Regions from separate parts of the Gordonia sp. 11cp genome, predicted to be linked through region 2. Evidence: predicted binding sites of a transcription regulator. Region 2 holds the regulator's gene; each other region holds the start of a gene.
What was found. Region 2 encodes LexA, which represses DNA repair genes until DNA is damaged. Its sites were predicted from a motif close to CGAACANNTGTTCG; they were not measured.

Region 1 (3,974 bases), 150 kb from region 2:
CGCAGAAGGACGAGGACCTGTGGGTGGACGAGCTCGCCCCGTCACCCGCGGACGATCTCGTCGGTTACCTCGCCTTCCAGTACGCGCATCCGAGATGGATCGCGGAGGTGTTCCGCGATGCACTCGGGGGCTCGGCGGGACAACTGCAGGCGGCGCTGGCCGCCGATGACGAGCGACCGCCGGTGCATCTGGTGGCCCGCCCCGGATTCATCACCGCCGAAGAACTCGCCCTCACGAGCGACGGTGAGGTCGGCGACTTCTCCCCGTACTGCGTGTATCTCCCGGGTGGTGATCCCGGTGACGTCGCGGCGATCCGCGAGGGGTACGCGGGCGTGCAGGACGAAGGCAGTCAGCTCGTCGCACGTGCGGTGACCGTGGCCGAGGTTGTCGATGACGGCGGGCGATGGCTCGACATGTGCGCCGGCCCCGGCGGGAAGGCCGCACTCATCGGTTCGCTCGCCGAGATCGACGGTGCCCGGCTCGACGCGGTCGAGGTGTCCGAGCATCGAGCCGGGCTGATCCGCAAGGTCGTGTCCGATCTGCCCGTGACCATCCATGTCGCCGACGCGCGGTCGAGCGGACTCGACACCGGTTACGACCGGATTCTGCTCGACGCCCCGTGTTCGGGGCTTGGCTCGCTGCGCCGACGACCCGAATCCCGCTGGCGCCGGACCGCTTCCGATGTCGACGAACTCGTCGTTCTGCAGAAGCAGTTGCTGACCGAGGCCCTACGGTTGGTGAAACCCGGTGGCGTCGTGGTGTATTCGACCTGTTCGCCGCACCCGGCCGAGACGACCGCGGTGGTGGCCGACGTGGTGGCGTCGGTCGACGGCGTACGCCAGCTCGATGCCCGCCCGCTCGTGACGGTCGGCAAGCTGGGCCCGGATCTGTTGGGCGACGGCCCCCACGTGCAGCTCTGGCCGCATGTCCACGGCACCGACGCCATGTTCCTGGCGGCGTTGACGCGTGACTAGCCCCCAGCTCGCGGTCTATCGGGTCACGGCGCTCGCTCCTGCGTAGTCCGCGACCGCCGGCGGTCCCACCGCCTCGTACTCGAGAATCATCAGACCTCCGGTCGTGGCGTGGTGTTCGGCCAGTCGGAATCCGGTCCCGACCCTGTTGCGGCCGAACAGCGTTCGCCCGGAGCCCAACAGGGTGGGCGCAACCACGAGGCGCAGGGTGTCCACGACACCCGCCTCGAGAAGCGACGACGCCAGCGTCGCGCTTCCGTGGACCTGCAGCTCACGGTCGGAGTCTGTGCGCAGGTCCCTTATCGCGCCGATCGGGTCGTCGACCAGCAGTGTCGCCGGCTGCCATGCCAGATCAGTCTCGGTGAGTGAGCTGCTCACCACATACTTCGGCAGTCCATTCATCCGCACCGTGAACGGGTCGTCGGGATCGGTGATCGCGGGCCAGTCGCGGGCGAACGCCTCATAGGTGCGCCGTCCGAGAAGTAGCCCGTCGGCGAGATCGAGCCACCGCGACGCCTGGCGGATGAACTGCTCGTCCATGTGAGGCACCAGCCAACCGCCCGCGAGGAATCCGTTCGAGGTGTCCTCGTCGGCGGCACCGGGACCCTGGGTGACCCCGTCGAGTGTGATGAACTGCGTGATGGTGATCTTCATTGTGAGACTTCGCGTTCCACGAGCGCGGCAAGTGCGGCGGTGACCGAACCCCAGCCGTCGTAGAAGCCGAGTTCGTCGTGGCGGTCACGGTCAGACGGACTGCGATGGCGCACCACGACGTTGTACTCGGTTCCGTCCGCATGCTCGGCTAACGTGATCTCTGCGGTCATGGCGACGGGTGCTGGTTCGGCGGGACGCCACGAACTGTCGACGGCATTGGTGAACACCAGACGCTCGCATACGTCCGCAACGAGGAAGACGGCATCCATGTGCGGGACGAAAGTGGTTCCGTCCTCGCTCATCCGGGTCACGAGCGCACCGCCGGGCGCGGGCTCGAGGCGGTCGACACGGGTGACCGTGGGGGCCGGAGTCCACCACTTGGCAAACTGATCGGGTTGAGTCCACGCGTCCCAGATACGTTGTCGCGGAGCGCGGATCACCCGCTGCAGGGTGAGGTCCAGTTCGGGGTCGATCATCATGTCTCCTCGGTGTCGGTGTCGGTGTCGGTGACGAAGTGTTCGAGTCGGTCGGTGCGTTCGGTCCAGACGGTCCGCTGATGGTCCAGCCAGGTGGACAACCGTCGTAGACGACGTCGGTCGAGCGTGCACATACGCGTGCGGCCCACCTTCTTGGTCAGAACCAGCCCGCTGTCCTCCAGTACGCGTAGGTGTTTCATGAAGGACGGCAGAGTGATGGGGAAGGGGTGGGCGAGTTCGCCGACGCTCGCCGGTCCGCGCCCCAGCCGCTCGACGACGGCGCGGCGCGTCGGGTCGGAGAGCGCGCCGAAGATGTCGTCCAAAGGGACCGTACTATGTGCCATATGGCTAAGTGTTGCAGATTCCATCACTGATCTCAATGGCTAAGCATTCAGACGGTCCCGACCCTGTGGAAAGCGCCCGCTGATGTGGCCGAACTTCGGTAGTATCGAACGTATGCACGAGGAGACTTCGAACACAACAGTTCGGCTGGACACGGATCATCTGCGGTCCATCGTGAGGGGGCTCGGCGGGATGCTCACCGGCGCGGACGAGGCCGAGTCGGTGTGTCGGCTCACCCTTCTCGAAGAGATCAAGGCGGCGTGCACCGCGGCTCAGGTGCGGGAGACCGCGAATCTCGATGACCTGCGCGCGGCGGATGAAGCCGCGCGGAACGTCCCGCACCAGCGGCGCGGTCGCGGCCTGGCCGCCGAGGTCGGCCTGGCCCGGAAGGTGTCTCCTCGCAAGGGGAGTCAGTGCCTCGGGTTCGCCCGCGCCCTGGCGTACGAGATGCCGCACACTCTGGCGGCACTCGCCGACGGAGTCCTCACCGAGTGGCGGGCGATGATCCTGGTACGCGAAACCGCCTACCTGATCCGTGAATCGCGCGAAGAGATCGACCGCCGGATGTGTGGTGATACAACGGCATTGACAGGCGTTTCCGATCGCGAGATCGAGGCCCTGGCCAAACGCCACGCCTACGAGCTGGAACCCGAAGCGGTGGCGGCACGTAAGTCGAAGGCCGAGAAGGATCGTCACGTCACCATCCGGCCCGCTCCAGATCTGATAACGCAACTGTCGGCGCTGCTGCCGATGACCGAGGGGATCGCGGTGTACGCCGCGCTGAAGAAGCACGCCGACTCGGTGGTCGGGACAGACAGCCGAAATCACACACAGGTCATGGCTGACACCTTGGTCGAACGTGTCACCGGTCGTTCCGTTGCGGAACCGACGCCGATCGCGGTGAATCTCGTTCTGTCCGAACGGTCTCTGCTCGGCCTGGACGACGCCGCCGCCGAGCTCCAAGGGTACGGACCGATCCCGGCGACCGTTGCGCGGCTTCTGGTCGCCGATTCGGTGACCGCTGCGGGGGAGACCGCATCGACGCTGCGGAAGTTGTACGCAAGACCCTCCGATGGCGCGCTGGTGGCGATGGAGTCACGCGCGCGAGGTTTCCCGCCCGCGCTGGCCCAGTACATCCGGATGCGTGATCAACGGTGCCGAACTCCGTACTGCGGTGCGCCGATCGCCGAGATCGACCACGCCAGACCGCATCGTCGCAACGGCCCGACCAGCGCGGTCAACGCCGACGGAACGTGCGTGATCCACAACCGCGCCAAGGAGGCTCCCGGGTGGTTCTACGACGTCAGAGTCGTAGACGGGGTGCGCGTGATCGACGTGATCACCCCGACCGCGGCCCGACATCGGAGCGTGCCTCCGCCTGCGATCGGACACAAGCCAGCTGCACGGAGTGGTGTCGAGACGCGGCTGATCCAGATACTCGCCGCCTCCTGAGTGTGGATGACCGACGCACGGTGGGGTCGAGTCGTACTAAGTTGTTCGTCGTGGCGGTGTGCCACGTCGAGGATTGCTG
Region 2 (3,974 bases):
GCAGGTACGCCACTTCGTCGAGATCGCGGAGCGGACCCAGGATCGCCAGACCGACCTCGTTGCTGGGGATCTCGGCCGATCCGCTGGCGCGCACGGTGTCCTCCACCTGCTGGGCGAGCTGGGCGAGTGCGTCCTCGGCGACGTGTCGGCCCTGACAGGCGCGTCGGACACCGCGCATCACCTTCTCGCGACTGAACGGCTCGGTCACACCGTTGCGTTTGACCACGGCGAGCACGGCGCTCTCCACGGTCGAGAAACGGCGGCCGCACTCCACGCACGAGCGGCGGCGTCGGATGGCCTGCCCTTCGTCTGCGACACGCGAGTCGATGACCTTGGTGTCGTCGTTCTTGCAGAAGGGGCAGCGCATCGTGTCCTCACGCAGGTCGCGGGACGCTGGAACGCACCGAATCCGTGCGCCCCGCCGCTTCTCGGCCGGCCCCTGTGACATCGAGGATACCGCCCGGCCTCAGCGGTACCGGGGGGTGAGCAGGGGCTGGCCCACCTGCAGCGCACTCGTGGGCAGATCGTTCATCGCGACGATCTCGTCGATCACGATCTCGCGCGGCATCTCCGGCGCCACCCGGCCGGCGATCGTGCTCAGGGAGTCCCCCGCGCGCACGTGGACGACCTCCGCACTCACGGCGGCAGGGGTCATCGAGTCCGAGTAGTTCTGGCCGACGACGCCGAACACCCACACGACGAACGCCAGCCCGACGCCGGCGAGGACCGCCACCGCGGTGCGGCGACGGCGACGGAACACCGCGGCATCCGGCGCGAGAGGGCCCCGGCCCCTGGACCCCACCGCCGAGCCGCAGCTCGTGGCGCCGACACGCGGGGTCAGCGGTGACCCGCCCGCCGGACGGTTGCCTGCCGGCCGGTTGTCGACCGGGCGGCGACCGTCGGACAGCGGGGCACGGGTCCGGACGCGATCGGCGCGATCGGTACGCGCCCGAACGGTGTCGGGACGGTCGGTACGGACGGGAGCGACGAGAGTGTCGGTGCGCATGGTGCCCTCCGAGTGTTCGGTGCGAGATCCTCTGGGTGAGATCTTCTGGTGTGGTGTGTGGTGCTGTCGGTGTTCGAACTTCGATCAGGTGTTCGATGCACTGATGTTCGAATTTGTAGCACGGCGCACCGACAAAGTCTCGCGACACATCGAACAAATGTTTGAGGTGAGGGTCGCACTCCGCTAGGCTCGGACCCGGCTGAACATCCCCACCGGACATCCCACGGGCCATCTACCTGCACGTTCCGAAGACGAGAGGAACCGAACATGAGTGACACCGGCGACAGGCGCGGCCGAGCGCGGGGAGTCGACGACGAGGCCCCGATCGACGTCGCCGCCGCCGAGGCCTCACTCACCCCGCGACAGCTCGGGGTCCTGGAGGTGATCCGCCGCTCGGTTCGCGAGCGCGGTTATCCGCCCAGCATCCGCGAGATCGGCGACGAGGTCGGGCTCGCCTCGACATCGTCGGTTGCCCACCAGCTGCGAACGTTGGAACGCAAGGGCCTGCTCAAGCGAGATGCGAACCGACCCCGCGCGGTCAACATCGCCCCGAGCGAGCCGCCGTCGCCGGAGACCCCCTCGACCGGCCAGCTACCGGAGCCGACCTTCGTGCCGGTCCTCGGTCGTATCGCGGCCGGTGGTCCGATCCTGGCCGAGGAGGCGGTCGAGGACGTGTTCCCGCTTCCTCGCGAGCTGGTCGGCGAAGGCTCGCTGTTCCTGCTGCGCGTCGTGGGCGAATCGATGATCGACGCGGCCATCTGTGACGGCGACTGGGTGGTGGTCCGGCAGCAGAACGTCGCCGACAACGGCGACATCGTCGCGGCGATGATCGACGGCGAGGCCACGGTGAAGACCTTCAAGCGTCAGGGCGCCAACGTGTGGCTGATGCCGCACAACGAACTGTTCGATCCCATCCCGGGCAACGACGCCGTGATCCTCGGCAAGGTCGTCACCGTGATGCGGCGAATCTGACCTCTCCGCCGACCGAACGGTCGAGCACTGCCGCGGCCGCTTCGCGCGCCGCGGCAGGATCGGATGTGGCCAGCGCGGCGTCGGCGGCAGCGCGGCAGTCCTGTGTGGTCACCGCACCGAGCCTGGCCCCCACCGCCGCGGCCGCGGCGGGCGCACTGGACAGCGAGGTCACCCCGAGACCCACGAGGACGCAGGCGAGATTCGGATCGGCGGCCGCCTCACCGCAGACCCCGACCGGCTTTCCCTGTCGGACACCCGCGGCGGCAACACCCGCGATCAGGCTGAGCACGGCGGGTTGCCACGGGTCGGTCAGCCCGGCGAGATCGGCCGACATCCGATCGGCCGCCATCGTGTACTGCGTCAGATCGTTGGTACCGATGGACACGAAGTCCACCTCCGCGAGCACGGCCTCGGCGAGGATCGCCGCCGCGGGCACCTCGATCATGACCCCCGCGACCAGACCCCGACCCCGGACCTCCGCGGCGAACACCCGCGCCTCCGCCGGCGAGGCGATCATCGGCGCCATGACCCACGGCGCGACCTTCGAGCCGACGGCGGCCAGCGCGATCGCGTCGAGCTGATGTGCGCGGATCTCGGGATGCGCCAGGGCGATTCGATCCCCACGGACCCCCAGCGCCGGATTGGACTCGTCGGGATGCGTCACGAAGCGGAGCGGTTTGTCCGAGCCGGCGTCGAGGGTGCGGATCACCACCTTCCGCCCGTCGAAAGCACCGAGGACCTCACGGTAGATCCCGGCCTGCTCGTCCACCGACGGTTCGTCCGCGCGTTCGAGGAAGGCGAGTTCGGTGCGGAAGAGTCCGACACCCTCGACGGGGTGTCCGGCCGCGGCCCGTGCCGACGATCCGTCGGCGACATTGGCGAGCACTGACACACCCACGCCGTCGGCGGTGCGCCCCGGACCCGTCCAGCCGGCGACGACCTCGGCGCGTCGCCGGTCCTCCTCGACGCGTGCCCGGGCCGTGTCCGCGTCGGGCTCGACCTCGATACGGCCGGTCGTTCCGTCGACGAGAACGGTTGTGCCGGAATCGATCTCGGCCAGATCAGTGACCGCGACGACGCACGGGATGCCCAGCTGCCGCGCGATGATCGCGGTGTGACTGGTGGGGCCGCCCAATCGGGTGACGAGGGCGATCGTGCTCGCGGGGTCGAGGCCGGCGGTGTCGGCGGGCGCAAGATCGTCGGCGAGCAGCACCGACGGCACCTGCGGTGTCGGCACACCCGGCTCGGGCAGGCCGAGCAGTTCGGCGAGCACGCGGTCGCGGACGTCGTTGAGATCGGTGACCCGCTCGGCCATCAGCCCGCCGAGTTTGGTGAACACCGCCGCGAACTGCTCGGTGGCCGCGACGGCCGCGGCTTCGGCGGAGGCGCCCTTGGTGATGAGCGCCGTGGCGGAACCGATCCATCCCCGGTCCTCGGCCAGCCCCGCGGTCGCCGCGAGCACCTCGGCGGCCACCCCGGTGTTCTGGGAGGCGCGCGTGCGCAGTCGCGCGGCGACGGCCCCGGCAGCCGAGGCGAAGCGCGTCACCTCGTCGGCGCGCCGCTCCTCGGGGATCTCCACGCCGACGCCGAGCGTCTCCGGCGAGTGATCGGGCCGCTCGCCCGGCCACAGCGCCGGACCGTGCGCCAGTCCGCCAACCACCGGGGTCCCTGTCAGGATCTGCGCCATCGTCTTGCCTCTCACTCGACTATCGATGTGACCACCGTTACAAAAAGTGCTTGACTTGTCAACACAAACAGGCGTAAACACAATTACTACAACATCCAATCCAACACGCCTCAACAAGCGGGGTGGCTGGAACCTTCAGATCGGAGCGATGTGTACGCCGAGGAGAGACAACAGGCGATCGTCGACGAGGTGCGCGTCGCGGGGCGGGCATCCGTGGCCGCGCTCGCCGAGAAATTCGACGTCACCAGCGAGACCGTCCGTCGAGACCTCGCCGTTCTGGAGCGTGCCGGGCATCTGCAGCGTGTCCAC
Region 3 (3,974 bases), 2.5 Mb from region 2:
GTCCGAGTACCTCGACGAGTTCGCCCGGGTCTACACCGATCTGCGCAAACACAAGGGCATGGATTTTGAACGGGCACAGGAGAAGATGCGGGATGTGTCCTACTTCGGCACGATGATGGTGCACACCGGCCGTGCTGATGGGATGGTCTCGGGGGCGTCGCACACGACCGCACACACGATCCGGCCGGCTTTCGAGATCATCAAGACGAAACCGGGGGTCTCCACCGTCTCGAGCGTGTTCTTCATGTGCCTGGCCGACAAGGTGCTGGCCTACGGTGACTGCGCCATCGTCCCGGACCCGTCCGATGAACAGCTCGCCGACATCGCCATCTCGTCGGCGCAGACGTCGGCGGCCTTCGGCATCGATCCGCGGGTCGCGATGCTGTCCTACTCCACGGGAACGTCCGGGTCGGGCGCCGACGTCGAGAAGGTCAAGACGGCTACCGAACTCGTACGCGAGCGGGAACCAGGGCTGCTGGTCGAGGGACCCATCCAGTACGACGCCGCGGTGGAACCGTCGGTGGCGAAGACCAAGATGCCCGATTCGCCGGTCGCCGGTCGCGCGACCGTGTTGATCTTCCCCGATCTGAACACCGGCAACAATACGTACAAGGCGGTTCAGCGCAGCGCGGGCGCGATCGCGATCGGCCCGGTGCTGCAGGGATTGAACAAGCCGATCAACGATCTGAGTCGTGGAGCTCTCGTCTCCGACATCGTGAACACCGTGGCCATCACCGCGATCCAGGCCCAGCAGGGGGATGTGGACCCGATCGCCGGGAACGCCGACACCGACGACGCCGAGGCCGGTCGATGAGCGGGGCGTCCGGTGCGGTGCTGGTGTTCAATGCCGGCTCGTCGTCGCTGAAGTATCAACTGGTGCAGCCGGCGGACGGGACGGTGGTCGCGGAGGGCATCGCGGAGCGGATCGGCGATGCCGGTTCGTCGATGACGCATGAGCAGAACGGTGAGACGGTCACCGAGACATTGCAACTCGACGATCACCTCGCCGCGGTCCGGCGTGCGGAGCGTTTCTTCGCCGACAACGGAACCGACTTGGCGAAGGCGGGACTGAGTGCGGTGGGGCACCGGGTGGTCCACGGCGGCAGGTCGTTCTACGAGCCGACCGTGGTGACCCCCGAGGTGATCTCGGAGATCGAGCGGATCTCCCCGCTGGCACCGCTGCACAATCCGGCCAACCTGGTCGGCATCCTGGCGGCACAGGAGTTGCTCCCCGATGTCCCGTCGGTCGCCGTCTTCGACACCGCCTTCTTCCACGGGCTCCCCGACTCGTCCGCGACGTACGCCATCGACCGTGCGGTGGCCGACGAACATGCGATACGCCGCTACGGTTTTCACGGCACCAGCCATGAGTACGTGGCCGGCCGGGTGGCCGAGTTCCTGGACCGCGACCCGGCGTCGCTGAACCAGATCGTGCTGCATCTCGGCAACGGCGCGTCGGCCTCGGCGATCGCCGGCGGACAGCCCATCGACACGTCGATGGGTATGACCCCGCTGGAGGGGCTGGTCATGGGAACCCGCAGCGGTGACATCGACCCCGGGCTGGTGTTGCACCTGAACCGGGTGGCGAATCTGTCGGTCGGCGAGATCGACACGCTGCTCAACAAGCGTTCGGGACTTCGAGGTCTGTGCGGCGAGAACGACTTCCGCACCATCACCGAGCTGATGGACTCCGGCGACGACGCGGCCCGTCGCGCCTTCGACGTCTACATCCATCGCCTACGTCGCTACCTCGGCGCCTACGCCTTCGCCCTCGGGCGCGTCGACGCCATCACCTTCACCGCCGGAGTCGGTGAGAACTCGGCAGTCGTCCGGTCTCGTGCGCTGGCAGGGTTGGAAGGGTTCGGGATCGTCGTCGACGAGGAGCGGAACACTGTGCGCGGCAAGGCTACTCGGCGGATATCGGCGGATGACAGCGCAGTGGATGTGCTCGTGGTGCCGACCAATGAAGAGCTGGCCATCGCGAGGCAGTCGGCTGCGGTGGTGGCGGGCTGATTCCCGGTGGTCGGCATCTTCTCGACGGCGTACTCGAAGGTCGATATACCGGCACTGAAGGAGTACGGCGCCGCTGATGTTCCAGGATGGCTGCGTTCGGAAGGCTGACGGGTAAGAGACCAAGCCGCAGGGTGGTTCGATATTCGGCCGCCTCTACCACGCACCACCGACAAGATGCGCTCTGCAGCGGGTCATCGAAAACCGTTGCACACCAGCGTTATAGCCGCTACACTCGAACATGTATTCGCGCAACGTCTCCGGGGGGTGACCATGTCTGACGAATCCGCCGCATCACAACCCCGTGCTGTCGAGCTGGTGGCCGAGCTGAATGCGATCCTCGACGAACTGCGGACGGTCGACCTGGCCCCATGCACCGACGAAGAACTGATCGACATCGCCTCTGCCACCGAACGGGCCATCGCGCGAACCACTTACGCCGGCGACCGCCAAGTCGCCGAAGTCGAGGCTCGCGACCTGCCACGCAAGACCGGATACCGCACTCTCACCCAGTTCATGAACCATAGCCTCCGCATCACCAATCCTGTGCGGCGGCGGAAGCACCTCAACGCCACCGCCACCCTCACCTGCCTCAACGGCGAACGCCTCGATCCCGAACACCCCACACTGGCAGAAGCTTTCGCCGTAGGGACTGTCGGAACCGCACACATCCAGGCCGCCCTCGACGTCCTCGACCACATCCCGAACGCTGTCGACCACGATGTGAAGGTCGCTGCCGAACGACAGATGGCCGAGATCGCCGTAGCCCACACCCCCGCCGACATCACCCAACTCGGCGCGCGCCTGCTCGCCCACCTCGACCCCGACGGCACACTCGCCGACGACACCGACCACAAACGACGCCGCAACCTGTGGATCGGTCGGCAACGAGCTGACGGCACCGCCAAGATATCGGGCACCCTGACCCCCGAACTCGTCGCCCGAATCTCGATGATGTTCGCGGTCTGGGGCAAACCTGGACTCAACAACCCCGACGACCCCGCCTCACCGAGCGGACCGGGCGGCACCGCCGACCCCGATGCGGTGGCAGCCGCAGCCGATCGTGACGGGCGCACCCTGGCCCAGATCAACCACGACGCCCTCGATGCCGCACTCACCGCCGGATTTGCCGACGGCAGGCTCGGCACCTCGCACCGCGGCCTGCCCGTGCAGCTGATCATCAAAGCCGACCTCGGCGACCTGATCCGCGAAGCCGGCCTGGCCACCACCGCCACCGGCACCCTGCTGCCCATCCCCGACCTGATCGCCATGGCCGGCGACATTCAGCCGTGGTTGGCGATCTTCAAAGATCACACCGCGGTGCCTTTGCACTTCGGTAGGGGCAAACGTCTGGCCACCCGCGAACAACGCCTCGTCTCGTTCGCCCGCCCCGACGGCGAAGTGTGCTCGGCTCCCGGGTGCGATCAACCCGCCACCCACGTCGAACTCCATCACGCCCACAAGGATTGGGCCAAGGGTGGTCTCACCGACATCGACGACCTCGCACCCGCATGCCCACGACACAACCGCATGGTCGGCACGAACCCCGGCCAGTACACCACCCGCATCGAACGGTCCGGACCAGACGAAGGCCGATGCGTCTGGACACTCAACGCCGAACCCGGCGGGCCACCCAACCCCGACCGCCTCAACCGCCGACCCGACATACCCCGGCGATTCGCAGAGCATCTGAACACCGTGCGCGACGAGATCCACGGACCGACCACCCGGCCCGGCGATCAAGCACGCCGCTCATGGCTGACGATCAGCCACGTCATCGACGTCCGACCACCACGGCGCGTGCGTGGTACTCGCCCATCGTTGGTCGAGGAACACCTCGAGAATCTCCTCAGCCAAGAACCGCTGGTGCGTAACGCAACAGCACCGTTCCGGTCGGCCTAGAACAATGTATTCGGCCGAACGTAGTTGGCGAGATCGACGAGCATGAACCGGTGGTCCCGGTT

Region 1: AC3B6C_RS19025 (DUF222 domain-containing protein) is a predicted target of LexA. The motif match lies at 2,551-2,564, and genes of this name have one in related genera.
Region 3: AC3B6C_RS04745 (HNH endonuclease signature motif containing protein) is a predicted target of LexA. The motif match lies at 2,247-2,260, and genes of this name have one in related genera.

What each region holds. Positions count from the first base shown of each region.
Region 1 is NZ_CM173437.1:4,236,887-4,240,860, forward strand. Features, by position in the region: gene AC3B6C_RS19005 (RsmB/NOP family class I SAM-dependent RNA methyltransferase) at 1-974, shown strand, start outside; gene AC3B6C_RS19010 (dihydrofolate reductase family protein) at 990-1,625, opposite strand; gene AC3B6C_RS19015 (SRPBCC domain-containing protein) at 1,622-2,101, opposite strand; gene AC3B6C_RS19020 (ArsR/SmtB family transcription factor) at 2,101-2,445, opposite strand; gene AC3B6C_RS19025 (DUF222 domain-containing protein) at 2,636-3,895, shown strand.
Region 2 is NZ_CM173437.1:4,091,034-4,095,007, reverse strand. Features, by position in the region: gene nrdR (transcriptional regulator NrdR) at 1-367, opposite strand, end outside; gene AC3B6C_RS18350 (LysM peptidoglycan-binding domain-containing protein) at 467-1,006, opposite strand; gene lexA (transcriptional repressor LexA) at 1,274-1,978, shown strand; gene AC3B6C_RS18340 (phosphoenolpyruvate--protein phosphotransferase) at 1,956-3,665, opposite strand; gene AC3B6C_RS18335 (DeoR/GlpR family DNA-binding transcription regulator) at 3,816-3,974, shown strand, end outside.
Region 3 is NZ_CM173437.1:1,101,826-1,105,799, reverse strand. Features, by position in the region: gene pta (phosphate acetyltransferase) at 1-814, shown strand, start outside; gene AC3B6C_RS04750 (acetate/propionate family kinase) at 811-2,013, shown strand; gene AC3B6C_RS04745 (HNH endonuclease signature motif containing protein) at 2,284-3,912, shown strand; gene AC3B6C_RS04740 (serine/threonine-protein kinase) at 3,909-3,974, opposite strand, start outside.